DNA from 3 places in the Shewanella pealeana ATCC 700345 genome. Region 1 is predicted to be linked to each of the others. Evidence: predicted binding sites of a transcription regulator. Region 1 holds the regulator's gene; each other region holds the start of a gene.

Region 1 (10,056 bases):
ATACTGGACCAAAGGTGTCAGTATCGTCATCCATACCGGCCATCCCCATCATGGAATGTTCGGCATCTTCACGAATTACGTCAACCACGTCATCGATAGTAATACGACCAAGTAGCTTGTCGTTTTCATCTATAACTGGGGCTGACATCCAGTCGTGGCGCTCAAACAACTGTGCGACTTCGCTGTCTGACATGCCTACCGGGATAGCTTCGAGATCTGACATCATGATTTCACGCACTGAAGCATTAGGGTCACAGGTGAGTAAGTCTGCGATACGTACACCGCCTAATACTCTATCTTGCTTATCGACAACATAGAGCATATCGGTGGCGTCGGGCAGCTCACCACGAATTCTCAAGTAGCGCAGTATCACATCGATATTGACGTCGGGGCGCAAGGTGACGGTGTCGGTATTCATTAAACTACCGGCTGTGTCATCTGGGTATGACAGAGCTTGCTCAACACGAACTCTGTCTTGCTTAGTCATCGACTGTAAGACTTGTCTAAATACGCTGTCAGGCAGGCTACGAAGAATATAGGCTAAGTCATCGGTGTCCATATTTTCGGCCGCCTTGGCGACACGCTCAGGACTCATTTGGGTGATCAGACTATCTTTTAGCTCTTCTCCAAGCTCATCGAGAATTTCACCTGTGTGTTCTTGGTCAATTAGCTGCCATAGCACTTGACGGGTGCGAGGTGGAGAAGATTCGAGAATAAAAGCAATATCTGAAGCAGCCATGTCCTGCAACATATTGCGGACATGGACAAACATACCGCTGCCCAATGCTTTTGTTAGCTGATTGAGGCGTTGATCTGTTGTTTCGTTGTCTAAGACTTCAATCGGCATGGCTCCCTCACAGGGTAGTTTTAAAGGCGCTTATCATAACTTAAGTACTGGATATTTGTTTGCGCTAACACAGGAAATCAAACAGGAAATTACGAATTAATTATCTTCATCAAATTTAGCGTTAATCAGCTGACAAATTGCGTCGAGCGCCCCTTGGGCATCGCTTCCCGTTGCAATGAGTTGTACGGTCTTGCCCATGCCAGTTTCTAACATTAATAAGCCTAGAACACTCGTCGCTGAAGCTTGTTTTTCACCTTGAATGATGGTGATTTCGGCGTCAAATTCGGAGGCTAGAACAACCAGTTTTGTTGCTGCGCGAGCGTGAAGACCAAGTTTGTTACAGATGGTGACTTCACGCTTAATGGTTGGCATTGTTTAGCTCACGGTGGCGGGCGTTGACCTTATGTTTGCCTTTTTTGAAATGTGCCGCGAGGCGCTCGGTGATATAAACTGAGCGGTGTTGGCCACCTGTACAGCCAATCGCGATGGTGAGATAACTGCGATTATTGCGTTCTAGATCGGGCAGCCAAGTTTCGAGCAGACCTTCAATTTGCTGAATAAATTGATTGACTCGGGGGCGTTCATTTAAGAAGTCTTGCACAGGTTTATCGAGACCCGTCATCGGCCGCAATTCAGGTTCCCAGTGTGGATTTGGCAGAAAGCGCACATCAAACATAAAGTCAGCTTCCGTTGGCATACCATGCTTAAAGCCAAACGACTCAAAATTGATCATCAGTTCTTTATCAAGGTTGCCAAGTAAGATCTCACGCACCTGATCATTAAGATCGTAGATGTTTAAGCTTGAGGTATCGATATAATGATCGACAATATTGGCAAGCGGTTCAAGCAAGCGGTTCAAGCAAGCGGCCCTCTAGCTCAATCGCCTCTTTGAGCGATACATTATCGTGAGATAAAGGATGCAGGCGGCGTGTTTCGTTATAGCGTTTAAGCAGCACTTCATCGGTAGAGTTGAGGAAGAAGCTTAATAGCTCGACCCCATCCGGTAGGAAGGTAAGGTGCTTGGTCAGCTCGCTCTCTTTCTCTGGAAGGTTACGAATATCAACGCTAATGGCGACCAGCTTAGTGTTGCCTGATAGCTCTTTTAGCAGAGTACCCATCATAGGTAAAGGCAGGTTGTCGACACAATAGTAGCCGAGATCTTCGAGCATTCTTAATAGAACAGATTTGCCTGAGCCGGAGCGACCAGAGACTAAAACAAGCTTCATCTTATAACTACCTGATTGAGGTTAAACTAAATGTTTGTGGTTTGTGACGATTTTGTATAAGTGTATAGATTAACTTTTTTAAAACCGAAAGCAAGAATTTGAGCAGATGATTATAAGAAATAATATTGCTGTAATAATTACTTAGGCCTTTAAATTATCACTACCTACTTTTAGGTGGGTGATGAATCTAAAGACCTCAGTAAGAGGTTACTGGGTAATGACTTGGTATAGTTCTGACTCATTACTGGTTTTTCTCAACTGTTTGACTACCGCCTTATCGTTGAGTTTTTCAGCCATTAGAGACAGTGTTGCTAAATGCTGCTCACACTGCTCGGAAGGCACCAATAGCGCAAATAGAATGTCGACAGGTTGTTTATCGATAGCGTCGAATGCGATTGGATCTTCACACTTAACTAAAACCGCAACAGGGCGCTCTATATTTGTCAGCCTTCCGTGAGGAATCGCTATACCGTTACCTATACCCGTGCTACCCATTTTTTCTCTCGCCAAGAGACTTTCAAAAATTTCTTGTGAAGAAAGGGTAGGGTACTGGACAGCGGCAATATCACTGATTAACTCCAATACCTTTTTCTTACTGCCCGGAGTGGCACAGGTAGTGCATTCCGGCTGCAGGATGGTACTTAGTTCCATCGTTAGTGTTTAATTAGTTTCTCTTTGTGTTTAATAACCTGACGGTCGAGCTTATCGATCAGGGAGTCAATTGCGGCATACATATCCGCATGTTCCGAAGTGGCAAATACTTCCCCTTTCTTAAGGTGGATTTTGGCTTCGGCAATCTGTTGCATCTTTTGTACATTCAAAATAACGTGCACATTATTGATCTGATCGAAATGTCGTTCAAGCTTTGTGAATTTATCTTCTACATAACCGCGCAGTGAATCGGTGATTTCGACGTGGTGTCCAGTCAGGTTGATTTGCATATATCGATCCTCCAAGTGCCTAATTTTGAGTTATAAACTCTTACGTTGGTTTGAGGGGGGGATCAGCATCGCTTCTCGATATTTTGCTATCGTACGTCTAGCAACTTTAATCCCTTGTTCTGCCAAAAGTTGTGCCATCTTGCTATCGCTTAATGGCTTCTTCTGGTTTTCTGCGGCGACTAACTTCTTAATAAACGCTCTGATTGCGGTCGATGAACACTCCCCACCATCGTCGGTACCGACATGGCTTGAGAAGAAGTACTTTAGTTCAAAAATACCTCTTGGAGTGTGCATATATTTTTGGGTAGTCACCCGTGAAATGGTCGACTCGTGCATCTCAACTGCTTCGGCAATATCATTGAGTACCATAGGCTTCATGGCTTCTTCGCCATACTCAAAGAAGCCTTGCTGGAATTTAACGATACAGTTGGTTACTTTCAATAAGGTGTCATTACGACTCTCGAGACTCTTAATAAACCACTTAGCTTCCTGCAGATGACCACGAATAAATTGACCATCGGCCTGATTAGTGGTGCTACGCGCCATAGAGGCATAATGTTGGTTAACATTAATCTTAGGCATATAGTCAGGATTAAGCTCAACCACCCAGCGACCTTTTTTCTTGCACACGGAAACGTCAGGGATAACATACTCGTCTTTGCTGCGAGCAATCGCCAGCCCTGGTCTTGGATTAAGGGTCTGAATAAGTGTTATCGCATCACGTAGTTCATCTTCTTTAAGCTTGGTTTTACGCATTAACTGCCTAAAATCGCGGCCTGCAATTAAGTCTAAATAATCTTTTATCAGTAATCTGGCATTGTCGATATGCGGGGTTTCTGCAGCATATTGTGCCAGCTGGATAAGCAAGCATTCACTCAAATTACGCGCGGCGACACCAATAGGGTCAAAATGCTGGATGCGCTTTAATACCGCTTCGACTTCATCAAGCTCGGTTTCAGGATCGCCCATAGCTTCTAAAATATCGTCGCAGCTTTGGGTAAGGTAGCCACGTTCGTCAATGGCGTCGATAATCGCGGTGGCGATTGCAAGATCGTTATCTGAAAACGGTGTGAGGTTTTTCTGCCACTCTAAATGTTCATATAAGCCTTCGCTGGTTTCACCTTGGAATGGCATATCGTCTTCACGGCTAACTCCAGAGCTGGAGTTTGACGAGACGGTATAAACTTCATCCCAAGTGGTGTCCATTGGCAGATCATCTGGCATAGAGTCTTGGGTTAGGGCATCGGAGGTTTCAACGCTAGCGCTATCTTGGATGAGGTCACTATTGGCATCGTTTGATGATTGGTCTTCATTGTCGCCTAAATCACCGTCTGACTGCTCTTCATCTAATTCCAATAGCGGATTAGAGTCTAATGCTTGTTGGATCTCTTGTTGCAGCTCTAAAGAAGACAGTTGTAACAGGCGAATGGCCTGTTGTAACTGGGGAGTCATGGTGAGCTGCTGACCCATTTTGAGCTGGAGTGACGCTTTCATTTTACCGCTATTCCCTACACTGTAGTTAAACGTTAAAGCTCGCTGAACTGGCGAAGGTAGCTTGAAAACTCAACACTTTGATTTTATTTGGAAGTAAATCCATATTGAGTTTTTCAGCTTCCATACTATGAATTAACTATAGCCTGAATTGCTCACCTAAGTACACTGCTCGAACCTGTTGGTTGTCCAAGATTTCGGCAGGTGTGCCTTCGGCAATGAGGTTTCCGTGACTCACGATGTAAGCGTGTTCACAAACGTCCAAGGTTTCTCGAACATTGTGGTCAGTGATCAGTACACCTAGGCCGCGGCTTTTGAGTTGCTCAATAATCTTTTTGATATCGATAACTGAAATTGGGTCGACACCGGCAAATGGCTCATCCAATAAAATAAACTTTGGATTAGCGGCCAATGCTCGGGCAATTTCTACTCGACGTCGTTCACCGCCCGATAATGCCATGCCTTGGCTATCGCGAATGTGAGTGATGTGGAACTCTTCGAGTAAATGTTCGAGCTGCTCTTCACGTTGCTCGTTATTGATATCATGGCGGGTCTGTAACACTGCCATGATATTGTCACGCACCGAAAGCTTTCTAAAAATGCTGGCTTCTTGGGGCAGATAGCCAATCCCTTTACGAGCACGCAGGTGCATAGGATCTAGGGTGAGATCATCGTCATCGATAAAGATCTTGCCTTTATCGCTCTGTACTAGGCCGACCACCATGTAGAAGGTTGTTGTTTTGCCGGCCCCGTTAGGGCCGAGTAGGCCCACAATTTGCCCCGTTTTTACGGTGAGACTGACATCTTGTACGACGGCACGGTTTTTATAGCTTTTAGCAAGATTAGCCGCTTTTAAGGTAATTTGGGTCATTGCTGTTCCTGCTTGTTCACTGGCGTGTCAGGCTTCTCTTCCTGGTAGGTTTCAGGCTGAATAATGGTGATGACTCTGTCATCGCCCTTGCCAGTACTTTCAGCAATAAGCTGTTGTAGACTAATGTTGTACTTAATGCGGTTACCAGTGACTTGGCTGCCGTCTTGCGCTAGGGTCGCTTCACCGACTAAGGTCAATGTGCGAGTCGCAAGTTCGTAGCGGATCTCTTTCGCGCTAGCGGTCGCTGGGCGACCATCTTCCATCATTTGGGTGTAGGTGGCTGGATTACCTGTAGCCACTAGCGTTTTACCGCTCTTATCTTCTTTTGAAAATACACGTAGCTCATCGGCATTCATCTTAATAGAGCCCTGAGTCACTTCAACAGGCCCAAAAAAGATAACCTGATTATTCTTAATGTCGGCTTCTTGGCTTGCCGCTGCAATTTTCACTTCTTGCAGTAGATCATCGACTTTAGCTGTAGAGCTGAAACTTAGCAGGCAAAAAAGGCCAGCAAGGATAGATTTATTGTATTTCATAGCGTCCTTCTACTCAGCTAAAGCGATTCGCTTAGTTAGCATGAGTGCAAAAGTGTTCAATTTATGAGTGTTACTTAGCTTCGTAGATGCCTTCGACTTGGCTTACCAGCTTGACACTCTGGGCATTCAGATCGGCGTACAAGCCTAAACCTTGAATGACGAATTCGTTGCCAGTGACGTGGATCATTTCATCTGAGGTCATGATCATGGTATTCAAATCAAGCTCTAAGTAGCTGGTACTTAACGTCTGGATCGGCTCTTCTGGGCTTATTGAGTCGATAATAACATTGTTTTCTAAACTTACCTTGCCTGTGAGCTTATTATGGCTACCTTTAGCGCTTTGCAGACGCCATTGGGCTTGACCATCATCAGGATAGATGAGGTAAACAGGCTCAGTAAAATAGGTCATGTTGGCGCTATCAAAATGCTCCATGTGTTTAGCCGAGACCTTGCTGTTGACTAAGCCTAATTCGTTATATTCGATACTGCGTAGGTCGTCGATGATATAGTCGGGTCGCTGGCTCATATCGATATCCAGCTCTTGTTCGCTTTTCTTAGACTGTACCTGCCAATAGAGCAGAAGTGCAGTGCCAAAAAAAGCGATAATCGCTAGGGTAACGCGGTTCATATACTCATCCCATGGGCCGAGTCAAACTTGTCTTGGCTTAACAGTAGTAAGTCGGTTAGCTCTCTAAGGGCACCATGACCGCCTTTAATATGGGTGGTCATTTTAGCGTGTTGTTTCACATAAGGGTGACCATCTGCAACGCATACTGATAGACCCACTTTCAGCATAACCGGTAAGTCCACCATATCATCACCAATATAGGCGACTTCTTCAGGGCTTACATTATAAAGTGTAAGTAACTCGTTATAGGGAGCCAGTTTATTATCGACTCCTTGATAGATATGCGTCACGCCTAGGGCGGTAAATCTGTCTTCGACGATCTGCGACTTACGGCCGGTAATAATGGCTACCTGTATGCCGCTAGTGAGTACTGAACGTACACCATAACCGTCACGAGTATGGAAGGTCTTAAGCTCTTCACCGCTGTTGCTCATATAAACTAAGCCGTCTGAAAACACGCCGTCAACATCGCAAATCAGTAGTTTGATCTTGCTTGCCGCTTGCCAAACATCATCGCTAATCGGGCCGTAGAAGCCTTGGTGAGACATATTAAATTACTCCTGCTTTGACCATATCGAGCATGTTTAATGCGCCGACAGGTTGCTGCTTGTCATTAATCACCACTAGGCCGTTAATGCTCTTAGTATCCATGACTTTTAACGCTTCAGCTGCAAGTACATTTTCGGTAATGGTGACGCAGCCTTTGGTCATCACATCGGCAATCGGTGTGGTTCTTAAGTTAACGTCAGCATCGATAACTCGACGTAGATCGCCATCGGTGAAGATGCCGACTAAGGTATTGTTACTGTCCACAACGGCTGTCATGCCTAAGCCTTTCTTCGATATCTCGTATAAGGCATCTGTGATGCAGATATTATCTTGCACACGAGGTAACTCATCACCTTTATGCATTACATCACTAACTTTTAGCAGTAACTTGCGACCTAGGCTACCGCCAGGGTGTGACAGTGCGAAGTCGTCTTGAGTAAAGCCACGTGCTTGCAGCAGTGCCACCGCTAGGGCATCCCCCATTACTAAGGTTGCCGTAGTGCTAGATGTTGGTGCTAGCCCTAATGGGCAGGCTTCCTCTGGCACTTCAATGCAAAGGTGCAGCTGTGCAAGCTTGGCCATATTAGAGTCAGGCTTACCGGTTACCGAGATCATAGGTAACCCCATGCGCTTAATCACAGGCATTAGGGTTAAGATTTCGCTCGATTCGCCAGAGTTTGAAATCGCAAGTACGATATCGTTTTCGCTCAAAACGCCAAGGTCGCCATGGCTAGCTTCACCTGGGTGAACGAAAAATGCTGGTGTACCTGTGCTGGCTAATGTGGCTGAGATCTTGTTGCCGATATGGCCTGATTTGCCCATGCCCATCACGATAACTTTACCTGTGCATTGCAAAATTAATTGGCAAGCCTGGGCAAATTCTGAAGAGTCGATGTACTGGTATAGATTATCGAGTGCTTGTTTCTCGATATCGATAACTTTTGTACCCCATTGGCGTAGTTGATTCTCATCTACCATTTCTTGGTCTCTCTTTAAATTTCTGCTTAACGTACCGCACCCACAGCTAAGATAGGAAAAGTAGTGCTTGGTATGCGATAAATGTAATAAGTAATACTACGCCATGCCAGGGTTTTAACTGTCTAGCACGGCCTGATAATAAGATAAGTATTGCCAGTGCACTGCTCGTGGCAAGCACCATATAAAAGTCTCGAGTACTCGCCGCCGCATCGACAGCGCCTGGCGCTATGATGCCAGGTATCGCAAGTACCGCTAAAATATTGAATAAGTTTGAACCAACTATGTTACCAATCGCAAGGTCGTCTTCTTTTTTTAAGACTCCGGCAACACAAGCGGCAAGCTCTGGTAAGCTGGTACCCACGGCAATAATAGTTAGGCCGATCACTAGATCCGATAGGTGATACGCCTTTGCTATCCCTACTGCGCCTTGGACCATCCAATCTGCCGATAATGGTAACAATACCATGCCGACTACAAGCCATAAAACCGCTTTAGCTGTAGGCACATCGGCAGGGATCTCATTTTCGGCATCTACGGCTAAAGCGTCACGGTTTTTACTATGAAGTCCGTGCCAAATCAGATAGCCCATTAAGCCAATGAACATCACTAATAAGCTGACACCTTCGATACGCGTTAAGAAACCATCATGTAGGAAGTAACCCACAATTACGGTGGCTACCAGCATCATTGGAATTTCACGTTTCAGCGTCTGTGAACTGACAGAAATCGCTCCGAGTAAGGCTGTAATACCTAAGATTAATGTGATGTTTGCTATGTTAGAGCCCAGCACATTGCCGATTGCGGTATCGGTCATGCCTTCGAGGGATGCTGTGGCCGCAACAAACATCTCGGGAGCAGAGCTACCCATGGCGACAATCGTTAAACCGATTAACATGGGTGGTAAGCCAAGGTTACGAGCAAAAGCGGCTGCACCGTAAACAAACTTATCAGCGCTCCAAACGAGAGCCCCTAAGCCTGCCACTAACATAAAAATATTAAATAACATCGATTCTTAGTATTTTTGGGTATAGCGGGCTATTTTCGCTGTAATTGAAGAAAAATGAAAGTATTGAGGCGAGATAGTATCGATTTGGTTGTGCCCCTGTGGCCAATTACGTACAATTTCTCCCTTTCCGGTACGGAAAATGGAAGTTTCTATAATTTAGCTGCAGGGTGCGTGTATGACTCAACCCCCGAAAACATTGGTTAAAACCCAAAATATGGCGTTTAGCCGCGGTAACCATGTCATTTTTGAAGATGTGACCTTGTCTATTCCTCAGGGGAAAGTCACCGCGATTATGGGGCCTAGTGGTATAGGAAAAACCACGCTGCTTAAGCTTATTGGTGGGCAGCTAACTCCGGACAGTGGCTCGGTACTATTCGATGGCGTCGATGTCCATAAATGCAGTCGTAGCGAACTTTTTGTCCTGCGTAAGCGTATGAGCATGTTATTTCAAAGCGGTGCTTTGTTTACCGACATGAATGTATTCGATAATGTCGCCTTCGCCCTTAGAGAACATTCAGGCTTACCGGAAGCGATTATTCGCCGCATCGTATTGATGAAACTCGAAGCTGTGGGGCTTAGAGGGGCGGCACAATTGATGCCGACAGAGCTGTCGGGCGGAATGCAGCGCCGCGCAGCCTTGGCGAGAGCAATCGCATTAGAGCCTGAAATGGTGCTCTACGATGAGCCTTTTGCCGGTCAAGACCCTATTTCCATGGGCGTGCTGGTTAAGCTTATTCGTGAGCTTTCCGATGCGCTTAACCTAACATCGGTTGTGGTTTCTCACGATGTGGCGGAAGTGCTCGGCATTGCGGATTATGTTTATGTATTAGCTGACAAACGTATTATTGCTCAAGGCACGCCAGAGGAGTTGCGTTTATCAGATAATCCGCAATTAAAGCAATTTATTGGTGGTGAGCCTGACGGTCCAGTACCGTTTCATTATCCTGCACAAGATTACAAGAAGGAACTTATCGGTGAGCTTG
Region 2 (10,056 bases), 2.4 Mb from region 1:
CGGTAAGTTGGTAAGTCTTCAACCTTCAAGATAATATGCTCTGGAAGCTCTACGGGAATCACGTCCCCCGCTTTAAACTCGAGCACTTCTCTTAGGGTTAACTTGTGCTCGACTATGGTGGCATCGATCCCCACATCAACATCCATGATCTCATCACGTAGTGCCTGAGACCAACGCATGTCGGTATCTTGAGTATCACTCTGCACACCGGCATCAAGCAGTTCACGGATAGGCTCAATCATGGAGTACGGCATGGTGATATGGAAATCGCCGCCACCACCATCGACTTCAATATGGAATGAGCTCACCACAACCACTTCTGTTGGGCTAACAATATTAGCCATTGCCGGGTTAACTTCAGAGTCTAGATAGTCGAACTGAACTTCCATCACTGGCGCCCAGGCTTCTTTATAGTCTTCGAAAATAATCTTTAATAACAGCTGTACGATACGACGTTCTGTCGGGGTAAATTCACGCCCCTCGATCTTGGCATGAAAACGACCGTCACCACCGAAGAAGTTATCCACCAAAATAAATACTAGCCGCGCTTCCATGGTAATTAACGCCGTGCCTTTTAGTGGACTAAAGCGCACCATGTTCAGACTGGTAGGTACAAACAGGGTATGTACGTACTCACCAAACTTAAGCATTTGAACGCCATTAATTGACACTTCCGCGGCGCGGCGCATCATATTAAACATGCTTATCCGCAAGTGGCGAGCAAAACGCTCATTGACGATCTCAAGCGTTGGCATACGACCACGTACGATTCTGTCTTGGGACGAGAAATCATAAGAACGGGCGTCTAGCTCATTGTCGTCAATCATGTCCTCTTCGACATCATCGACTCCGTGGAGCAGTGCATCAATTTCGTCTTGGCTTAATAAATCACTCACGATATCGCCTTTATTTAAAAATAATCGCTTTTATTGCAACTAATAATCCCTAGTAAAACCTAAGGGCGTTATTGCATCACAAAGCCGGTAAACAATACTTTCTCAACCACTGTACGACCCGTTACTGGCTGCAGGGTATTTTGTACATTACGCAGCGCTAACTGACGTAATTCATCTTTGCCCGCAGGAGAAGTCAATTTTTGCACATCCGATCCACTAAAAGTGGTCAACAATGCATCCTCAATCAGCGGGATATGTTTCCTAATCAGGGTATCGTCATCGTTACCACGAACCATCAACTGAACTTTGATCTCAACTAAGCGAGTACGGCCGTTATCTGACAGATTAAATAGGAAAGGCCTTGGCATCGCCGCATAATAGGCTTCACCCGTTCTAACCGCTTGCTCAGTCACGGCCCCCTCTGCAGCACTTCCAGACTCAGAAACCGGTTCCGATCCCAACAACATCCACGCAGTAAGTACAATGGCAATCAGTAGAACGCCGCCGCTCACACCGAATATAATCAGTTTGTTTTTACTTTTTGGTTTGACGCTGTCTTCTAGCTCTAAAGCCGCTTCTTCTGCCATATATCTTCCCTAGCTGCAGTGCTAAATAAACTCAACACTCTTTATCAATATTCCCATTGCACTATAGGTTACCTGCTTATGCATAATAATCTATACCTGAGGCCGAACTTGTTGAAAGATTTGACCTTGTCAGCAACTCTTCTGATGAAATTTCATCCGTTTCAGCTGTGGCGGTGCCATTTCCGGCGCCTGAGCCCTGTTCACCTTGACTGTTTCTACCGTCACCTTGAGACACTTGACCATCGGTGAGCTGCATACCTTGTTCGGCTAACATTTCACGTAATCTGGGCATCGCTTGTTCTACAAGATCGCGAGTCTGATGCTGGCTCACCTGAAATTGCACCTGTGTGGTATCCCCTTGAACTTGAATACGCACCATCATCTGGCCTAACTCAGGTGGATCTAGGCGAATTTCAGCCTGCTGAATACCATTACTGACCATGGTGATCAGCTGCTGATTCATAACAGGTGCGAAACGCTGGATCATCTGCTGCATTTGCGGCGTCTGTTCACCACCTTGTTTCAGCGATAAATTGAACTGAGGCAACTCCTGACGATTTGCTGCTGATTGCTGCTGTAGTGCTTGACTCTGCAGACCTGCAAAGGATTTCAGCTCAGATGTGCCCTCTTCACTCACTCCTGTAAGGTTTGCTTCCAGTCCGGCATTCATTGCCGTGGTGCGAACCGATAACTCAGCCCCTTTAAGCTGCTCTACCGAAGTTGCAGTGTTAGTTGTAATAGCGGTTGAATTGGCGCCATCGGCATTTTGAGCAGACTTAACTTGATCGCTACTGACATTACTCGCTGTTATTTGCCCAGCGATCTCTTTACCAAAAATGTCTCGACCAGTATTAGTTCCCTTTACATCGGCACCATTAAGACTCTTTGTGTCAGTTACTGCGCTGCTCATCGCAGTTTTATCGGCTGTCGATGCGAGTTCAGCTTTAGTCACGTCTGCATCCATTTCTGCAGGGGTGGCCTGCAGCGAGGAGCTCTGTGCGAACTCTGATTTTAAGGCGCCATTAGCATCAAGCATTTGGCCTTGCTGTAGCAGAGCTTTCAATTCTAAGGATGAGAGCTGACTCAATTCCTGCTCTGATAGCCCTGTTTGTTGGCTAAGTGCCAACAGTGCCTCATCTGACAGCTGACTAGCGATTAAATCATCACTGACTAGCTCTTGCTCAAGAGATTCCGTTGCCACTGACTCATCTGATAACGGCAAACTTTCGCCGTTGACGGCAAGTTGTGAGTCTCCAGCAAAATTGTTAGCTAAATTGATCTGTGCGAACACTTGGCTTACATCATCTGAGCCAGCATCTTCAAATTCTTTATCATCAGAAGATGTAACTGAAGCTGTGATCGCCTTATCTGCAGCATCGACTAACTCATCTTTCGCTGATGACGGCTCACGAGTCGAATGATTGTCAGCTGTTTGCCTATCTATAGTTTGTTTATCACGAGCTTGGCTTGCCGCTTTTTCCAGTGCGACAGAAAAACTGTCACCTTCGGAATTAGTCTTAGGTTCAGTGGACTGACTCTGACGATCGGCAAGCTTGCTATTCGAGTCAGGGCTACTGAGTAAAACATTGTTCACCTGCTGCATTCCATCTCCATTCACTCATCAATTAACACTCGGCAACTCAACCGAATGTCAAAATACCGCTAAATTTGGCCAATTAAGAATATTTATAGCAATAATAATGCCAAAAGTAGGCGTATTAAAAACCTCAGGTTCTAACTAGGGAGGAAAAGGTAGGGTTGGAAGCGGTTAAAAAAAAATCAACTAGTTAAGCCCGTTTGAGCCCTGAGTAAATAAATAGTTAACGCTGCCTTTTACGATAAAACTGCTGTGACGCAAACTCGTCAACCATCTTCTGCTCGGCGCGTAACTCGGCGAGCTGCGCCTTTTCGGCTTTATTTGCTAATAACAGCTCAACCGCTTTACGCTTCTGCTGCTTCTCTTGCCAATATACCTGCCGGTGCTGGCGCTGATTATCGGCATCTTGCACCGTATTGACCTGCTGTATAATCGCCGTATCGATTTGACGCACAAATTGATGAAACTGATGGTAGTGGCTGGCGCTGATACTTTGCCCCTGTTGCTGCTCCATCTGTTTCATATAATCGAGGCGATAATTTTGCAGCGCATCTAACTGATTTTGACGTCTTTGCAGTTCAAGCTGTGCCGAGCGAAGCTGCAGTGACGCCTGCTCTTCCGCGTCTTCGGCAAGCTTTAACACCATCAATAACGGATCGGCTCTAGCCATGATAAGTGGTCTCGTTATTTAGCACTATGCTAATTATGATTAAGCGAAATATGGTTAGGCTTGGCATTGGGCCCCTAACTGGCTCAACATCAAGGTACTGCTATCAAAGGTAACGGAGTCTTTCATGGTCTGGCGTAAAAAAGCGTTCATAGCTGGCTGCAAACGAATCGCATTGTCGATACGCGGATCGCTGCCTTGGCTATAGGCTCCAATGGAGATCAAGTCTTTATTTTGCTGGTAAAGTGAGTAAACCTGCTTAACTTTGCGCATGGCTTCTAGATGCTCAGGGCTTATCACCATAGGCGCAACACGACTGATAGAGGCTTCGATATCGATGGCTGGATAGTGGCCCGAGTCGGCAAGACTTCGTGACAATACGATATGGCCATCGAGGATCGCTCTTGAGGCGTCGGCGATAGGATCTTGTAAGTCATCTCCCTCGGTTAATACGGTATAAAACGCAGTAATAGAACCTTGCTTTCCACCGCCGTTACCAGCTCGCTCGACCAACTTAGGCAGCTTGGCAAAGACCGATGGCGGATAGCCTTTTGTGGCTGGCGGTTCACCGACAGCCAGCGCAATTTCACGCTGCGCCTGGGCATAGCGGGTTAAGCTATCCATGAGTAGCAGTACGTTATAACCCAAGTCTCGAAAATACTCGGCAATACGGGTCGACGTTTCACAGGCGCGAAGGCGCATCAAGGGGGATGTGTCGGCTGGTGCTGCGACGACGACGGATCGCGCTCGCCCTTCTGGCCCTAAAATCTCTTCGATAAATTCTTTTACTTCTCGGCCACGTTCTCCCACGAGTCCAACAACAATAATGTCAGCCGTGGTGCCTCTTGTCATCATGCCCAGCAGCACACTCTTACCCACACCCGAGCCTGCGAATAAGCCCATACGCTGCCCCTTACCCACGGTTAGCATAGAGTTAATGGCTCTCACGCCAACATCTAATGGCTCACTGATGGCACGTCTTGCTAAGGGGTTAATGGCGGGGGCATGGCTAGAGGCTTTCTGATCTGTCTTTAAATTTCCTAAGCCATCGATAGGTAAACCACTGCCATCAAGCACTCTCCCGAGTAGTGATAGGCCGACATTTAAACCCGATTGTTCACCAAGAGGCGTCACCTTGGCGCCTGGGAGTACGCCACGCAGCTCCTCAATCGGCATGAGGTAGAGCAGCTGATCGTCAAAACCGATAACCTCGGCGATAAGATCGCCAGCCATGGTTTCGATGGCGCACAGGCTACCAATGGCTGCTCGGCAGCCTGTCGCTTCTAAGGTCAAGCCCACCACTCGCACCAGTTGACCACTTGCCTCAACTAGGAATGGATGTACTTTTTGCTGGTGTTGAGCCAGCTTATTACGCAGTTGGTGCTGACGGGTCGGCATGCTCACCTTCGTTGGCATTTAAACAAGCTGTGGCTAGTTGATTATCTACTGCGTCATCTGTTGGCTCTAACGTCGCAGCATGCTGTTGGGCTTTGGCCTGTCTTTGTGTAAGCAGCGCATCTTCTTGCTGCTCTTTTAACTGCAACAGATCTTGCTGGTGCTTATCTAAATCTAGAAAGACGCTCTGAATGCGGGTCTCGACAGTCATATCAATATGGCTGCGGCCACAGTCAATGATGCAATCTCCCGCAGTTAAGCTTGGATCGGCTTCAATTTCCCAGCGATTTCGCTCTAGCTGAGCTTGAGAGTAGAGCTCTGAAATCAGTATCTCATCACTGGGCGTGACCCGAACATTAATCTTCTGATCTTTTATCGGCAAGGAGTCAACGCCCTGACGCAGCGCCGCTAAAATATGCTCGGGATAAGTTTTTAGCTCATGGCCAATAACAGCCTTTGCCAACACCATTGAGGTATTGAGCAATTCTTTCTCGATTTCGGTATCTAGAATGGATAAGGGGGCTTCAAACTGGCTCAAAAGACTTTCGAAACGCTGCAGCATCTCAGATGCCGCTTGTAGTCCCTCTAGGTACCCTTGCTGCTGACCTTGGCTAAAGCCCTCACTGTGCCCTTGCTCAAGTCCCTCTAAACGGCCTTTCTCTAAGCCTTCACTATGACCTTTCTCTAGCCCTTCGCCAAAACCCTCTTGCTCTGCATGAGCGCGAATATCTTCAATCTCGCTCAAGGTCGGCGGCAGTATAGACTCGACCTCGGTTTGTTCCTCGGCCTGCAATTGTAAGCTGTGACGACCGAACATATTCAATGAAGAGGGAGCCTTCGCTTTATGGATCTCCGGCAGTTCCCAATGTTCAAACTCATCGCTAGTGTTGATGCTGGCGCCTTGAGGCTTTTTAGGGTCAGTCATTATAGAAACTCTTCACCGCCTCCACCGCCAAGCATGATCTCTCCACTGTCGCTCAAACGACGAGCAATAGATAAGATCTCTTTCTGAGCGACTTCAACTTCACTAATTCTAATTGGGCCCATGGCTTCTAAGTCATCTCTAAGCAACTCTGCGGCACGCTTAGACATATTACTGAGAAGCTTCTCTTTTAGCTGATCATCTGCGCCTTTCAGTGCCTTAATCAATACATCTTGCTGTACTTCACGCAGTAGTACCTGAATGCCCATATCATCAACCTCACTGAGGTTCTCAAATACAAACATCAAGTCTTGGATCTGTTGCGCCATCTCTTCATCAGATTCACGCATCGTCTCCATCAAGTGACTCTCAACACCGGTATCGAGGTAGTTCATGATATTTGCCGCGGCTTTCAAGCCACCCATCTTAGCGGCCTGTGCACCACCTTGACCGGCAAACTGCTTCTCCATGATATCGTTAAGTTCTTGCAATGCCGCCGGCTGCACCTCTTCAAGGTTAGCAATTCGCATCATCAGGTCTAAACGGGTATTTTCAGGGAACTGACCAAAAATCTCTGCCGCCTGATCGGGCTCAAGGTAAGATAGTACGATAGTTTGAATTTGAGGATGTTCATTTTGAATAATCGTCGCCACTTGACGAGCGTCCATCCACTTAAGTGAATCTAGGCCTTTGGCGCCGCCCCCCATGATAATCTGCTCAATCAGGTTACCGGCTTTGTCTTCGCCTAATGCCGCAGTTAGTGCCTTACGGACAAACTCTTCGCTGTTAAAACCGATGGATGAGTATTTTTGAATTTCATCGAGAAACAGCTTGTGAACGCCAATGACTTTCTCTTGACCAAAGTCTTGCATCGCCGCCATCGCCATACCCACTTTTTGCACCTGTTTAGGCTCAAGGTGCTTTAAGATAGACGCCGCATCACTCTCACTCAGGCTTAATAGCAAAATGGCGGTTTTCTCGATGCCACTTAAATCACTTGTCTTTAAGGCCGCAGCTTCAGGCTTAGCTTCTACATTGGTATTATTTGTCATCTTCAAGTAACCAGTTTTTCACGACTTGTGTCGATAGTTCAGGCTCATTAGCCACTAGTGCACGAATAGCCTTAATCATGTCATCGTCTTTATGCAGATTAGGGATCAAGATAGAGCCATCATCTGCATAACTGTATTCTGCTTCGGGGCGTTGTAACATGCCTAAGGTATCGGCTGCATACTGATCTTCAATTTCTGCTAGCTCACCACCAGTTTGTGGCTCATCTGGCATTTTGACACTATCAGGGTAAACCAGCCTCTTCAGCATTGGGCGAACAACAGCTAGGATCAACACAAGAACAACCAACGCACCGAGCACCAACTTTACCGCGCGCCAGAACCAGGGCTGTTCCCACATCTCTTGCGGTGGTGCATCCTCGATAAGCTGATCCATAAATGGCACACTAACCACTTCAATAATATCGCCGCGCTGAGTATTAAAACCGACCGCCCCTTCGAGTAATCGACGGATATTGGCTAGCTCTTGCTCTGTGCGTGGTACGCGGTTAACGCTGCCATCTTCCGATACAGGACCATTTTTGAAATCAACCGCAACCGATACGCTCACCCGTCTTAGGGTGCCCACTTGCTGACGAGTGTGGCTAATAGTGGTGTTTAACTCAAAGTTACGTGTCGCTTCTTTGTGACTAGTACCCGATGAAACCGCAAGGCTTTCTTCTGCATTCACTTCCTGAGGTATATCTGCCGCCATAGGAGGTTGATTAGACAATGCGCCAGGAATACCGCCACTCGTACCTCCAGCAGAGTTATTCTCAACCACCATCTCGCTTCTTAGTGCCGGTAAGTCAGGGTTATAACGCTTAGCGGTTTGCTCAACGGCGGTAAAGTCCATGCTGACATCGACCTGGGAGGTAAAATTCTCAGGACCTAAAATTGGCATAAGAATCGATTCGACTTTAGTGCGATATTCAGACTCTTTTTGCTGGACAATTTCAAGCTCACGACGGGCGATGGCTGAGGCACCATCTTGGGTACCAGAATTTAGCAGGCGGCCATTAGCATCGGTAACTGTGACCTTGTTCGGTTCGAGGTTATGTACCGCTGAGGCGACGATATCGACAATCGAGTCGACCTCTTCTTGACTTAAACCACTGCGACGAGTGCTAACCACTACGGTAGCACTTGGCTTAGAGCGGTTGCGGGCAAACACATTCTCTCTCGGTAAGGCTAAAATAACTTTCGCACGAGTGACACTCTTTAGCTCTTCGATAACGCGGGCAAGGTTTTGCTCTTGGCTGTGCTTGAGACGTGCCTGCTCCATGCGCTGACTCACACCAAAACCACTGTCTTTATTTAAAAAGTCATTATTTGCTTCTTGGTTATCTAGCCCTTCACGGCTCAATAACATCTTCACATCTTGGTATTTATCTTCAGGAACTTTGACTACATCGCCTTGGATTTCGTACTTAACCTGATTTTTATCAAGTGCATCCAACACTTGCACCATTTCTGCGGTGCTCATCTGGCCAAGAGGACGATACTCTGGTTCTTGCGCCCAAATCATGACAAAAACGGCCACGGCTAAACAGATGGCAAGGGCCAAGATCATCGTCAATTGGCGCAGCATATCGACGCCACCGAGAGCGCCCATTATGCCTGGCTTATGTTCTTCTTGAACACCTGATGTTTGTGGGCTCGATGCTAAACCTGAGCCTGTTCCTACGACCATTTCTGTACTCACTGTTGTACCCTGCGTTTAAGTGATAAAGGCCTAAACAGGCATACTCATAATTTCTTTATAAGCTTCTACAAGCTTATTGCGTACTTGTACGGTTGCCTCAAAAGCAACACTGGATTTTTCTCTGGCAATCACGGTATCAGATAACGTCACCGTGGTATCTCCCATATCGAGTCGAGTGGCGAGATTAGCAGCATTTGATTGAAGTTCGCTTACATTTCCAACAGCTTGGGATAGCAACTGACTGAAATCACTACCCGAGGTGTTTTGTACCTGACGGGTGATCCCTGTTTGAATGCTTGAAGTGCCGATTTGACCATTGAGTGACTGCATCTCTTGCAGTAATGAATTCGCACCAATTTGCATAGCTATCTCCCATGTCGATTTCTTGACGAAATTGTTGATATAGCTAGACAATGCAAATAGCTTGCCAGTTTGAGAAGGTTAAGACTGAGAAGGACGCTACGCTGCTAGGAAAGGCAAAGAAAGGTCCTAGGTAAAAGCTAAGACGGAAAACAGATGCGGACAAACAAAGACGAACGGCCTATGGCCTCACGGAACGCTTCGCTTACGGAAAAACCGATTAAAGCATAAACGATTTAGAGCCGAGACGAAAAAGCCGTCTTAGCTTGTACCGTCTTAGCTTGTACCGTCTTAGCTTGTACCATCTTAGCTTGTACCGTCTCAGCTTGTACCGTCAGCGCAGCGTTCTGTGAGTGAGCCAGCGAACGTTCCGTCTTCCGTGAGCGAAGCGTTCGTCTCAGCCTTTGATTTTGCTTATGCTTTTCCTAGGCCCTAGTAGCGAAGCGTCCTCGCAGTGAGCCTGCCGAACGTCCTAGGTTCTTGGTCCCATCAGCCCGCAGGGCGTCCTTCTTAGCTCTAAGCCGGTATTTGTATGCCTAATTCACGCATTTTAGCCATCTTGTAACGCAGAGTTCTGGCACTGATCCCTAACTTCTCGGCGACAAGCTTACGACTACCGTCACATTGAGTTAAGGTTTCTAAAATAATCACATGCTCTTGCGCCTTTAATTCGTCACCTAAACCATCGAGCTCGGCAGGTTTACTCTCAACCATAGGTATTACCTCGGCGGTAAAACCTAACTCTTGTGAGTCGATTATAATATCTGCCGCAGTCACTTCAGCTGATACTGACAAGATAAGTGCTCTTTGCACCACATTATCGAGTTCGCGTACATTGCCAGGCCAGCGATGAGTCAATAAACGGCGAGTCGCGCACT
Region 3 (10,056 bases), 2.1 Mb from region 1:
TAAATAAGCTATAAAAGTAAAACTGACTCTTCGATACACCTCCTCTCACTCGTATCGAATGTTTGTCTTCTATAGACAAACGAATAGGACTGAAACATCTACTCAGCTATTTAGTCAATTCATTTGAGTTAGGCAGTACCACTAAAGGTATTAAGCCTAACCAAATGGAAACTTCACCGTTAAATCATTCTATTATGCTCACTCGTAACCGTATTTACTTTGGTATATTGGTATATTGGTATCTTGATAGCTTGATAGCTTGATAGCTTGGTATCATTGCCGTATTACCCAGTAAGCCACCCAGATGTATATAAAGCATAGGTTTTTTCGCTTCGCTATTTAGCAACTTCTCGACGCACATCCAGCCAAGTGGAAACTTCAAAGTTAAATCACCCTGTTCTGCTCACTCTTTACCGTATTTACGTTGGTATATTGGTAGCTTGGTATCATTGTCGCACTACCCAGTAAGCCGCTTTAATGTATATACAGCATGGGGACGTTCGCATCGCTGGTTAGCAACTTCTCGACGCACATCCAGCCAAGTGGAAACTTCAAAGTTAAATCACCCAGTTCTGCTCACTCTTTACCGTATTTACGTTGGTATCTAGGTAGCATAGTTGCGTTAGCCGGTAAGCCGCTTTGATGTATATACAGCATGGGGACGTTCGCATCGCTGGTTAGCAACTTCTCGACGCACATCCAGCCAAGTGGAAACTTCAACGTTAAATCAACCTGCTCCGCTCACTCTTTACCATATTTACGTTGGTATCTTGGTAACATAGTCGCGTTACCCAGTAAGCCGCCCTGATGTATATACAGCATAGGTACGTTCGCCTCGCTGTTTAGCAACTTCTCGACACACATCCATCCAAGGGGATCATAAAGCAGTTCAAATTCAATACCTGAAGCACAGATCTTTTTATACATATCGAAAAAAGGCTTATACAACTTACCAAAATGGTATTTCTTGTCTAATTCAACAATCTGTGGATGAAAACTGTCATCTGCTACTAGGTAAGTAAATTGCTGCTTAAGGTAGTCAGAGTCCCCAACACAGGCGCAGGTAAACACTTGGATATGAGGTGCATGTAAGACAAGGTATTCACTGAGAAACACTGCTGTCGTGCCAGTGCCTGAGGGTAAAAAGACTCGCAGCTCACTTAGCTCTTCATCGCTAACCCAGTTTATAATTTCTTGCGCCAGCTTATGCACACCGTATCTTGCATATTCACAGCGCCCGCCTTCAGGCACAAATAACAAGTCATCACGCAGTGGCAGTACTTTTTGCTCGATATACTCAATGCAGCTTAACTCTTGTCTATCTGAAGCCTTCGAGAGATCGATAACATTAGCACCATTAGCAATCGCCGCGGCATAGTTGCCCACTGTCGATAGCAAGACTTGCTCAGCAATATGGTCGACATAGAAATCCAGCTGTAAGCCTTTAAGTTTTGCGAGTGCAGACATAGAGTAAAGAGAATTTGCTACAGGTGAGCCATGACCGACTAATACACGCTTTCCGGTAACATCATTATCGAGAAAATACGCAAATTTACGCGCCTTGTTGCCGGAAAACGCTTCGCTTAATAGATCGTCCCGCTTCACATAGATCTGACAGCCATTAAAATTGATGCTTTCTACAGGGGTATTCACTAACACGGGCTACTCACTCAAATGTTTGTCTAGTTTCAATTTTACGTACTCATTTTCTGTTTCTGTAATACTGGCTAAACGATAATTTATCTATCAGTTTCAATATCGCTATTCTAAACCCTTAGCCTTTTTCAGTGTAATCATTTGATTCAATTAAGAGACTGACAGCAAGTTCCTAGCCGCAACAGAGTGAAAGTGAGGATCAGATTTGGATGTAAAATACTAATAATCGTGTTGAAATCACTAACTGTTAGTCAAAAACCTTACCTTACACAAGTTTAAAACAACATATTACTGTAAATACAACGAGTTACACATTGGCACGAAAATAGCTTATACCTAATAGGCTAAGAGCCTGTATGGAAAATTATAAGGAGCCATTAATGGCAGTTCTTCGTTTAGTGTTTAATATTGCTTGGTTTGTTTTAGGTGGATTTGTGATGGGACTCGCATGGTGGTTTGCAGGGCTACTCTGCTTTATCAGTATCATAGGGATCCCATTTGGCAGAGCCTGCTTTGTCATAGGCGAAATGACATTCTGGCCTTTCGGGCAAGACTCTATCAACAGGCGCACATTGACCGGTAATGAAGACATAGGAACCGGCAGCTTTGGTATGCTAGGTAATATTATCTGGTTCCTGTTTTTTGGTATTTGGTTAGCAATCGGTCATATCGCCCATGCATTAGCCTGTGCAGTGACTATTATCGGTATCCCATTTGCCCTACAGCACCTTAAGTTAGCCATTTTGAGCCTAACGCCTATCGGACAAACGGTCGTTGCAAAAGCTTAATTTTTACGTTTAAGGTTTAAGTGAGAAGCTCTCGATAAGCTCCTGACAGAGCTTTTCAGGGCTATCTAAACTTAAGTCATGACCAGCAAAGTTAAATTCAATAAGCTTGCTTTGATAGTATCGAGCAAGCTTTTTGCTGCAATCAGGGCTGACCAGTTTATCTTCTCTCCCACATAGCACAGTGATTGGCACAGATAGCGCTACAGGGCTCATAAACTGTCTACAAGCCCATAGCTGACGTAGTCCATTGAATAAGCTCGTGCATGCTACAGCGCGATATTGACTCCAGCTAAGGACCAGCTTGATATTTTGCCGCTGAGTTGAGCTGGTTAAGGCAATAATACAAGCCTCTACAGCACTGATGTTTGCTCCTTTCATTCTACGTTTAAACGCCGTGAATAAAGCGCCAAACCTAAAACGTTCATGCCAAGGAGATAGATTGGCGGCGCTAGCATTAATCACCGCCACAGATTTTATTCTGTTATGACTTTTATCACTTTTATCACTTTTATCACTTGCTAAGCCTAAAGCTCGCTCCTGCAAGCTGGCCATCTGCAGCGCTATCATGCCCCCCATAGATAACCCAACCAAATAACAGTTGTTATACTTATCGTCGCTGTTATCGCTACTGTTATTGTAACTGCTATCGTAGTTTAAGCGCTCTAGTAGCTCCCGGGCATACTCATCGATGGTTAACGGACTGAGGCTGTTAACCAAATCCCCATTACCTAAGGTATCTAACGCAATAACACTATGTCTGTCAGATAGACTTTTTTGCAGCAACTCAGCAAAATTATGCCAGTGACGTTTATCGCGCATCAAGCCTCGAATTAACACCACAGTAGCCATCATAACTCCGATATCATTCTGTGAGAGGAGTGACTGCGAAATCCATTAGTTCACAATTAAGTCCACAATTTAGTTCACAATTCACCAGTCCAAAATTCTTGAGTGAGAAACAATTTACTCAAATAGCATTGCCAGTCATACTCGTTCAACCTAGCGTTGCATATTTTGTTCTAAGATCTGTTGCACGTCTATTTGAGCCAATCCTTGATTGAAGCGGTCTCGCCACATGCGTCCCTCTTTGTTATTTTTAAACGCAACGAATAGCTCTTTGTAAGTTAATAACTTCTTATTAAACTGCAATTTATTCCTAACATGCGCCATATTGGGCTGGGCGAGCAGATATTTCAGCACATGCTCATCAATAACCGCCGCATCGATTCGCCCCGTAGCGACCTTATTCAGGTTATGTAGATCTGATGCAACGGCCTCATATGGCTGGCTTCCTTGAGTCATCATCTCATCAAGCTCATGGGTATTAACGTACCCTTGAACCACGCCAATGGTGTAATGATTCAAATCACTTTGCTGAGTCCAGCTAACAGGATAGGATTTTTGTTCGACCAGACCTAAAACACTTCGCCCCATAGGCTGGGAGAAAACAAACTTATCTGTGGGGTAGCTATATTCTGGAAGGTAACCTAAGTATTTAGAATCGTTTCGTGACGCCATTCTTACTGCACGGCTCCAAGGAAAGAAGTCAACGACAACAGTATGCCCAGTAGCCTCGAGTGCCGCCTTAGTGACAGCAATACAAGCCCCCTGATTTTGTAGCCGCTCTCCAGCGAAAGGCGGCCAATGCAATGAAGTTAAATACAGGGTATCTGCATGTATATTGCAAGAGAAGAGGATAAAAAACAGGCACAAGATAACTCTTGCTAGCCTTCTACAAAAGCTAACTGAAACTGCTCTGCACTTCTTTAACAGCCTTATACCCGAGATCACATACCGCCTTTTACTTACTGCTAAAGCCGATAATGAATATTTGCCGCTCAGTAAGAGTTTTAACTTAACCTACCCAAGATTTTAGTCAAAACCTGTGATAACACCAAACCTACAAGCTAGATCTGTCGTGGTGTCTGCGCTATCTAAGCGAGATGATTGAGCAGGAGTCTTTGTTACAATTAACACAAATGATTACTTTTGCTTTGGTTTACACTGATAAGAGGTCGAAATAATCGCTAACGAGGAAAAAGGTAACAAAATGATAAAAAAAGCAGTTATTACACTTGTTGGTGCCAGCCTAACACTGGCAGGCGCATTATTACTTGTCCTTCCAGGTCCCGCTTGGTTATTACTCCCTATCGGGCTAGCAGTTCTCAGCTTAGAGTATTCATGGGCACGCCGTTGGCTTAAAAAAAGCCAAGCTCATATGAGTAAAACCGCTCGCTGGATAGATAGAAAGATTTTACTTCGTAGATTGAGTAGAAAATAGTTAGCTACTTGGATCATGTTAACCGTTCTTTATCTCGATTGAACGCTTATATCAATTAAGACAAGCAGTAGAACTTTACCCTAAGCCCAACCTACCTATCATTAGGTAGGCTGTCTGCGATCTTTATCGCAAAAAATCAATCCAAATCCACGATAGTCTTAATCGAAACAAAGCGTTATATTATTATTCAAAAGCTCATTATTATTGCCTCATAAATTAACCCTACAAACTGCAATGTTTACTTGAGGCCATTATGAATAAGCTTAGTTTACTGTCCATCGCGCTACTTTCGACATTATCTGTCGGTGTAAATGCCGCTAACGAACCTATTGAAATCATCCCTGCGGCGGTTATCACTAACCATGAGAAAGTAGAACTTGGAAAGATGTTATTCTTTGAACCAAGATTATCAAAATCAGGCTTCATTTCTTGTAACTCTTGCCACAACTTATCTACCGGTGGCGTGGATGCACTGCCAACATCTATTGGTCATAACTGGCAAGAAGGCCCTATTAACTCTCCAACCGTGCTAAATGCCGAATATGGCCTAGCACAGTTCTGGGATGGCCGAGCTAAAGATCTTAAAGAACAAGCAGGTGGGCCGATTGCCAACCCGAAAGAGATGGGCTTTAGTCATGAGTTAGCTGTCGATACCGTACGCTCTATGCCTGCGTATCAAGCACGCTTCGAAAAAGTCTATGACTCGAAAGAAGTCAGCATCGATATGATCACCGATGCGATTGCTGAGTTTGAAAAAACCTTAGTCACTCCGAATGCACCATTCGATCTGTATCTTCAAGGTGACAAAGCTGCGATTAGCGACCAAGCTAAGGCCGGTTATCAATTGTTTAAAGACAAAGGCTGCGTGAGCTGTCATAACGGCCCAGCAGTGGGCGGCACCATGTATATGAAGATGGGACTGGTTAAGCCATTCCATACAAATAATCCAGCGACTGGCAGAAAAGGCGTGACAGGTAAGGAAGCCGATAAGTTTGTATTCAAAGTGCCTACGCTACGTAACATCGAGCTGACCTATCCGTACTTCCACGACGGCAGTGTTTGGGATCTCGAAGAAGCGGTTAACACCATGGCTGACATTCAGCTTGGGCAAAAACTGTCGGATAAAGAAGTGAAAGAGATGGTGGCATTCCTCAACTCTCTAACTGGTGAGCAACCACAAATCGTGCTGCCTATCCTACCGCCATCGAACAAGAACACGCCCCGCCCTGTTCCTTTCGAGGACTAAATCAAGCTTGTATCATCAGTAAACAGAAAGAGCCGCTAAATGCGGCTCTTTCTGTTTAAGTTCTTGTGTCTAAGCTCTTTTGTTTAAGCTCTTCTGCCTAAGCTAATCAGTTTAGCTGCTTTCAATTTATAGCATCACATAACATTATCTTTTCAAACGGCTTGCTTATAATAAAGGGTTTGAAAGCGCTCTAGAATGGCAATTAATACCCCTTGGCATCGCATATTACTTAATATGCCAGGACTGAACCTATCGAGGCGCGCCATTGCCGTTAACAGTAACTGACATTCATAGAATGATGCATCGGCGATATACTCAGGGCGGTCCACTAAATGGCTATTTTGATACCATTCATCCCAGTTAAACTGTGCTAACAAAATACCGCTAATTTCTAGCTCGCTAACAAACTCTTGCAAGCGCTTATCTGAAACATAATGCTCACCTAATTTAAGATCCTTCGCGTACTGAGTGTATAGGCTCGCCACGTAACCTTGTAAAGTAGAGTTATTCATCTTAAACCTCCAGCTAACCTTGGTACCTGAGTGCCTTTAACTTCAATTGCAGCCCTATGGGCCATACTGTTAAGGTTGCATTTGCTGTACCAAGTTTTGATAAGCTCATTCTAATTGAAGGAGACTGAACCCAAACTTAACAAACAGATGCGCCCTATAAAGCGTAATCTCAGTGAGTTAATACTCTTAAATGATCTTGGCTATAGTTGAGCAGAGATAAACAGAAGTGAATTACAGGGGCTGGTGGCTCAAACTCCTGTCAGAATACATTGCAAAATAAAAACCGTATCGCATTTCTCCATGCAATCTGCAATGGCTCGCTAAACTAAACTAAACTAAACTAAACTAAACTAAACTAAACTAAACTAAACTAAACTAAACTAAACTAAACTAAGGTTAAGTTAAACTAAGTTAGTCTCACTCCTACACTCTTCCATTACCAATTCAGTGAACAAACGTCCCGCTCGCCCAAGAGGCCGCTCCATGGTTGAAACCAGTTGAGGAGTGAAGCTATAGCGATTACCTCCGCTAAAGTCCACTTCGACTAATTCGCCACTACTAAGCTCTTTTTCGATTAGAAAGTCTGGCATCCAGCCAAAACCTAGCCCCATCAAAAGTGCATTCTTCTTCATGATAAAACCTGAAAGGTAGAACACCTTATCGCCACCAAACTGTAACTCGTCACGGTAGTGTTTATCAGGCGATGAGTCTTCAATGGTTAGCTCCACATGTTGCTGTAACTCAAATAAACTGAGCCGCTTTTCTTGAGCAAGCGGATGCTCTGCGCTGACGACTAAAACACTGGTGATCGGCGGTAAAGCCTGAGGACGGTAACTTGGGCCAGTACGATAGTCTTTTACCAACATAAGATCGGCACTGTCTCGCTCGAACCTATCTTGAACGCCTCCAAGAAACTCCATATTAAGCTGCACTTTAGTAGGGATCTGTTGCTCAGAAAGTCGCTTCAATGCTCTCATAATAGGTTTCATCGGCAATGCCCCGTCGATGATAATTTCAAGCTTAGGCTCCCAGCCTTCGCTAAATCGGCTGGCTAGATGTTCAATATTTGCCAGATACTGCAGTAACCTTTGTCCCTCGGCCAAGATAACTTTTCCCTCAGGGGTTAACTCTGCTCGATACTGATCCCGACAAAAAAGGTTTACACCTAGATGCTGCTCAAGCTTTTTAACTTGGTAGCTCACCGCTGATTGTGCCTTGTGAAGGCGCTCGGCTGCCTTAGCAAAGCTGCCTTCTTCAACTAACACTTGCAGCACTTTAAAAGCATCAACATCAATACGCATTTAGCCCCTCCGACGTAAACAATAAATTACCATCTAAAAATATGATTAAGTTAGGCTAATTATTATTCTTTTTTTTGTTCATTCAAGCAACTAAATTGAACCTAGATCACATTATTATTTTAATGCGTGCGCTTGAGCGCCGAAGGAAAGCGAATATGCCATCTTATGTGAAGCAAGGTATTGTGCCCGCTAAGCGCCATATCACCTTTAAAAAAGACAATGGAGAGCTCTACCGTGAAGAGCTATTCTCCACCCATGGCTTTTCCAACATCTATTCCAATAAGTACCATCACAACATGCCAACCAAGGCATTAGCAGTGAGCCCCTATAGCTTGTCTCATGGCGAAGACTGGCAAGACTCATTAGTACAAAACTATAAGTTAGATACCAAGCAAGCTGATTGCGGTGGCAACTTTTTTAGTAGCCGTAACAAGATATTCTTTAATAATGATGTCGCCATGTACACGGCAAAGGTCAGCGAAGAGTGTGATGAATTCTACCGTAACGCCTACGCAGATGAAGTAGTGTTCGTTCACGAGGGCCAAGGCACCCTTTACAGTGAATACGGTGCACTTGCAGTGAAAAAGTGGGACTACTTAGTGATCCCTCGCGGCACCACTTACCAGCTAAAATTTGATGACTATAGCAATGTCAGATTATTTGTTATCGAGTCTTCATCCATGGTGGAAGTACCAAAGCATTTTCGTAATGAATATGGCCAGATGCTTGAATCAGCTCCTTATTGCGAACGTGACATTCGTACACCTGAGCTAGAAGACGCCATCGTAGAGAAAGGCGACTTCCCGCTTATCTGCAAATTTGGCGATAAGTATCAACTGACATCACTTGAGTGGCACCCATATGATTTAGTGGGCTGGGACGGCTGTGTGTACCCTTGGGCCTTCAATATTCAAGAGTACGCACCTAAGGTAGGCAAAATCCACCTACCGCCGTCTGACCACATAGTGTTTAGCGCTCACAACTTTGTGATCTGTAACTTTGTGCCGCGCCCCTATGACTTCCATCCAGAATCGATACCCGCACCTTACTATCACAGCAATATCGACAGTGACGAAGTGCTGTATTACGTCGACGGTGACTTTATGAGCCGTACGGGCATAGAAGCAGGCTTCATGACCCTACACCAAAAAGGTGTGCCTCACGGGCCGCAACCGGGCCGCACGGAGGCCTCAATTGGCAAAACAGAAACTTACGAATACGCAGTGATGGTCGATACCTTCGCCCCACTGAAACTAACGGAACATGTAAAGCATTGCATGAGTAACGACTACAACCGCTCTTGGATTGAAAGCTAACAAAACGATTTTTCAAGACTTTAAGCCATCATCAGAAGCCATCGACAGAGTGGCTGGTATGTAGCAACAAATTGACAGAGGATATAACAATGGCAAGCGAACAAAACCCACTGGGTCTACTCGGTATCGAATTCACTGAGTTTGCAACACCCGAACAAGACTTTATGCATCAGGTCTTTATTGATTTCGGCTTTTCATTGTTGAAAAAGTCAAAGTCCAAAGAGATTTTGTACTACAAACAAAACGATATTAACTTTCTATTGAATACCGAACGTAAAGGGTTTTCAGCAGAGTTTGCCAAGAGCCATGGTCCGGCAATATGTTCAATGGGCTGGCGTGTAGAAGACGCCCAATTTGCGTTCGAAAATGCCGTTGCTCGTGGTGCAAAACCTGCAGATGATGCAGCAAAAGATATGCCTTACCCTGCAATTTATGGCATTGGCGATAGCTTAATTTACTTTATCGATACCTTCGGCGAAAACGATAATATCTATGCCACAGATTTTGACGATCTAGACGAGCAAGTTATTGTTGAGGAGAAAGGCTTTATCGAAGTCGACCACCTTACCAACAATGTCTACAAAGGCACCATGGAGTACTGGTCAAATTTCTATAAAGATATCTTTGGCTTTACCGAAGTGCGTTACTTTGACATTAAAGGCTCGCAAACCGCGCTTATCTCTTACGCGCTGCGCTCACCCGATGGCAGCTTCTGTATTCCGATCAACGAAGGTAAAGGCAACGACAAAAATCAGATTGATGAATACTTACGTGAATACGACGGTCCAGGTGTACAGCACCTTGCCTTTAGAAGCCGCGATATTGTTGGTTCACTCGATGCGATGGAAGGCACATCGATTCAAACCTTAGATATTATTCCTGAGTATTACGACACCATTTTCGACAAGTTGCCACAGGTAACCGAAGATCGTGACCGCATTAAGCATCACCAAATT

The links. The regulator sigma-54, encoded in region 1, starts transcription at its own class of promoters, with help from an activator protein. The targets are predictions, from matches to a motif close to GTTGGCACGNNNNTNGNNT.
Region 2: the regulator sigma-54 is predicted to act here: its motif matches at 3,173-3,191, upstream of SPEA_RS07155 (flagellar hook-length control protein FliK).
Region 3: the regulator sigma-54 is predicted to act here: its motif matches at 1,970-1,988, upstream of SPEA_RS09870 (YccF domain-containing protein).

The regions. Positions count from the first base shown of each region.
Region 1 covers NC_009901.1:4,401,590-4,411,645, reverse strand. Annotated here, with positions in the region: gene mgtE (magnesium transporter) at 1-847, opposite strand, end outside; gene SPEA_RS19050 (HPr family phosphocarrier protein) at 944-1,219, opposite strand; partial or broken gene rapZ (RNase adapter RapZ) at 1,206-2,073, opposite strand; gene ptsN (PTS IIA-like nitrogen regulatory protein PtsN) at 2,281-2,724, opposite strand; gene hpf (ribosome hibernation promoting factor) at 2,727-3,014, opposite strand; gene SPEA_RS19030 (RNA polymerase factor sigma-54) at 3,045-4,508, opposite strand; gene lptB (LPS export ABC transporter ATP-binding protein) at 4,645-5,376, opposite strand; gene lptA (lipopolysaccharide transport periplasmic protein LptA) at 5,373-5,912, opposite strand; gene lptC (LPS export ABC transporter periplasmic protein LptC) at 5,983-6,540, opposite strand; gene kdsC (3-deoxy-manno-octulosonate-8-phosphatase KdsC) at 6,537-7,088, opposite strand; gene SPEA_RS19005 (KpsF/GutQ family sugar-phosphate isomerase) at 7,090-8,067, opposite strand; gene SPEA_RS19000 (calcium/sodium antiporter) at 8,114-9,073, opposite strand; gene SPEA_RS18995 (ATP-binding cassette domain-containing protein) at 9,249-10,056, shown strand, end outside; gene mlaE (lipid asymmetry maintenance ABC transporter permease subunit MlaE) at 10,048-10,056, shown strand, end outside.
Region 2 covers NC_009901.1:1,656,938-1,666,993, reverse strand. Annotated here, with positions in the region: gene fliM (flagellar motor switch protein FliM) at 1-896, opposite strand, end outside; gene fliL (flagellar basal body-associated protein FliL) at 965-1,483, opposite strand; gene SPEA_RS07155 (flagellar hook-length control protein FliK) at 1,560-3,086, opposite strand; gene fliJ (flagellar export protein FliJ) at 3,304-3,750, opposite strand; gene fliI (flagellar protein export ATPase FliI) at 3,805-5,145, opposite strand; gene fliH (flagellar assembly protein FliH) at 5,117-6,067, opposite strand; gene fliG (flagellar motor switch protein FliG) at 6,067-7,116, opposite strand; gene fliF (flagellar basal-body MS-ring/collar protein FliF) at 7,106-8,806, opposite strand; gene fliE (flagellar hook-basal body complex protein FliE) at 8,849-9,181, opposite strand; gene SPEA_RS07120 (sigma-54-dependent transcriptional regulator) at 9,695-10,056, opposite strand, start outside.
Region 3 covers NC_009901.1:2,284,155-2,294,210, reverse strand. Annotated here, with positions in the region: gene SPEA_RS22960 (hypothetical protein) at 1-7, shown strand, start outside; gene SPEA_RS23080 (hypothetical protein) at 215-382, opposite strand; gene SPEA_RS23255 (hypothetical protein) at 577-720, opposite strand; gene SPEA_RS09875 (pyridoxal-phosphate dependent enzyme) at 742-1,659, opposite strand; gene SPEA_RS09870 (YccF domain-containing protein) at 2,037-2,444, shown strand; gene SPEA_RS09865 (alpha/beta fold hydrolase) at 2,454-3,296, opposite strand; gene SPEA_RS09860 (substrate-binding periplasmic protein) at 3,444-4,157, opposite strand; gene SPEA_RS09855 (PGPGW domain-containing protein) at 4,495-4,725, shown strand; gene SPEA_RS09850 (cytochrome-c peroxidase) at 4,979-5,971, shown strand; gene SPEA_RS09845 (DUF6508 domain-containing protein) at 6,124-6,483, opposite strand; gene SPEA_RS09840 (LysR family transcriptional regulator) at 6,885-7,784, opposite strand; gene SPEA_RS09835 (homogentisate 1,2-dioxygenase) at 7,940-9,100, shown strand; gene hppD (4-hydroxyphenylpyruvate dioxygenase) at 9,190-10,056, shown strand, end outside.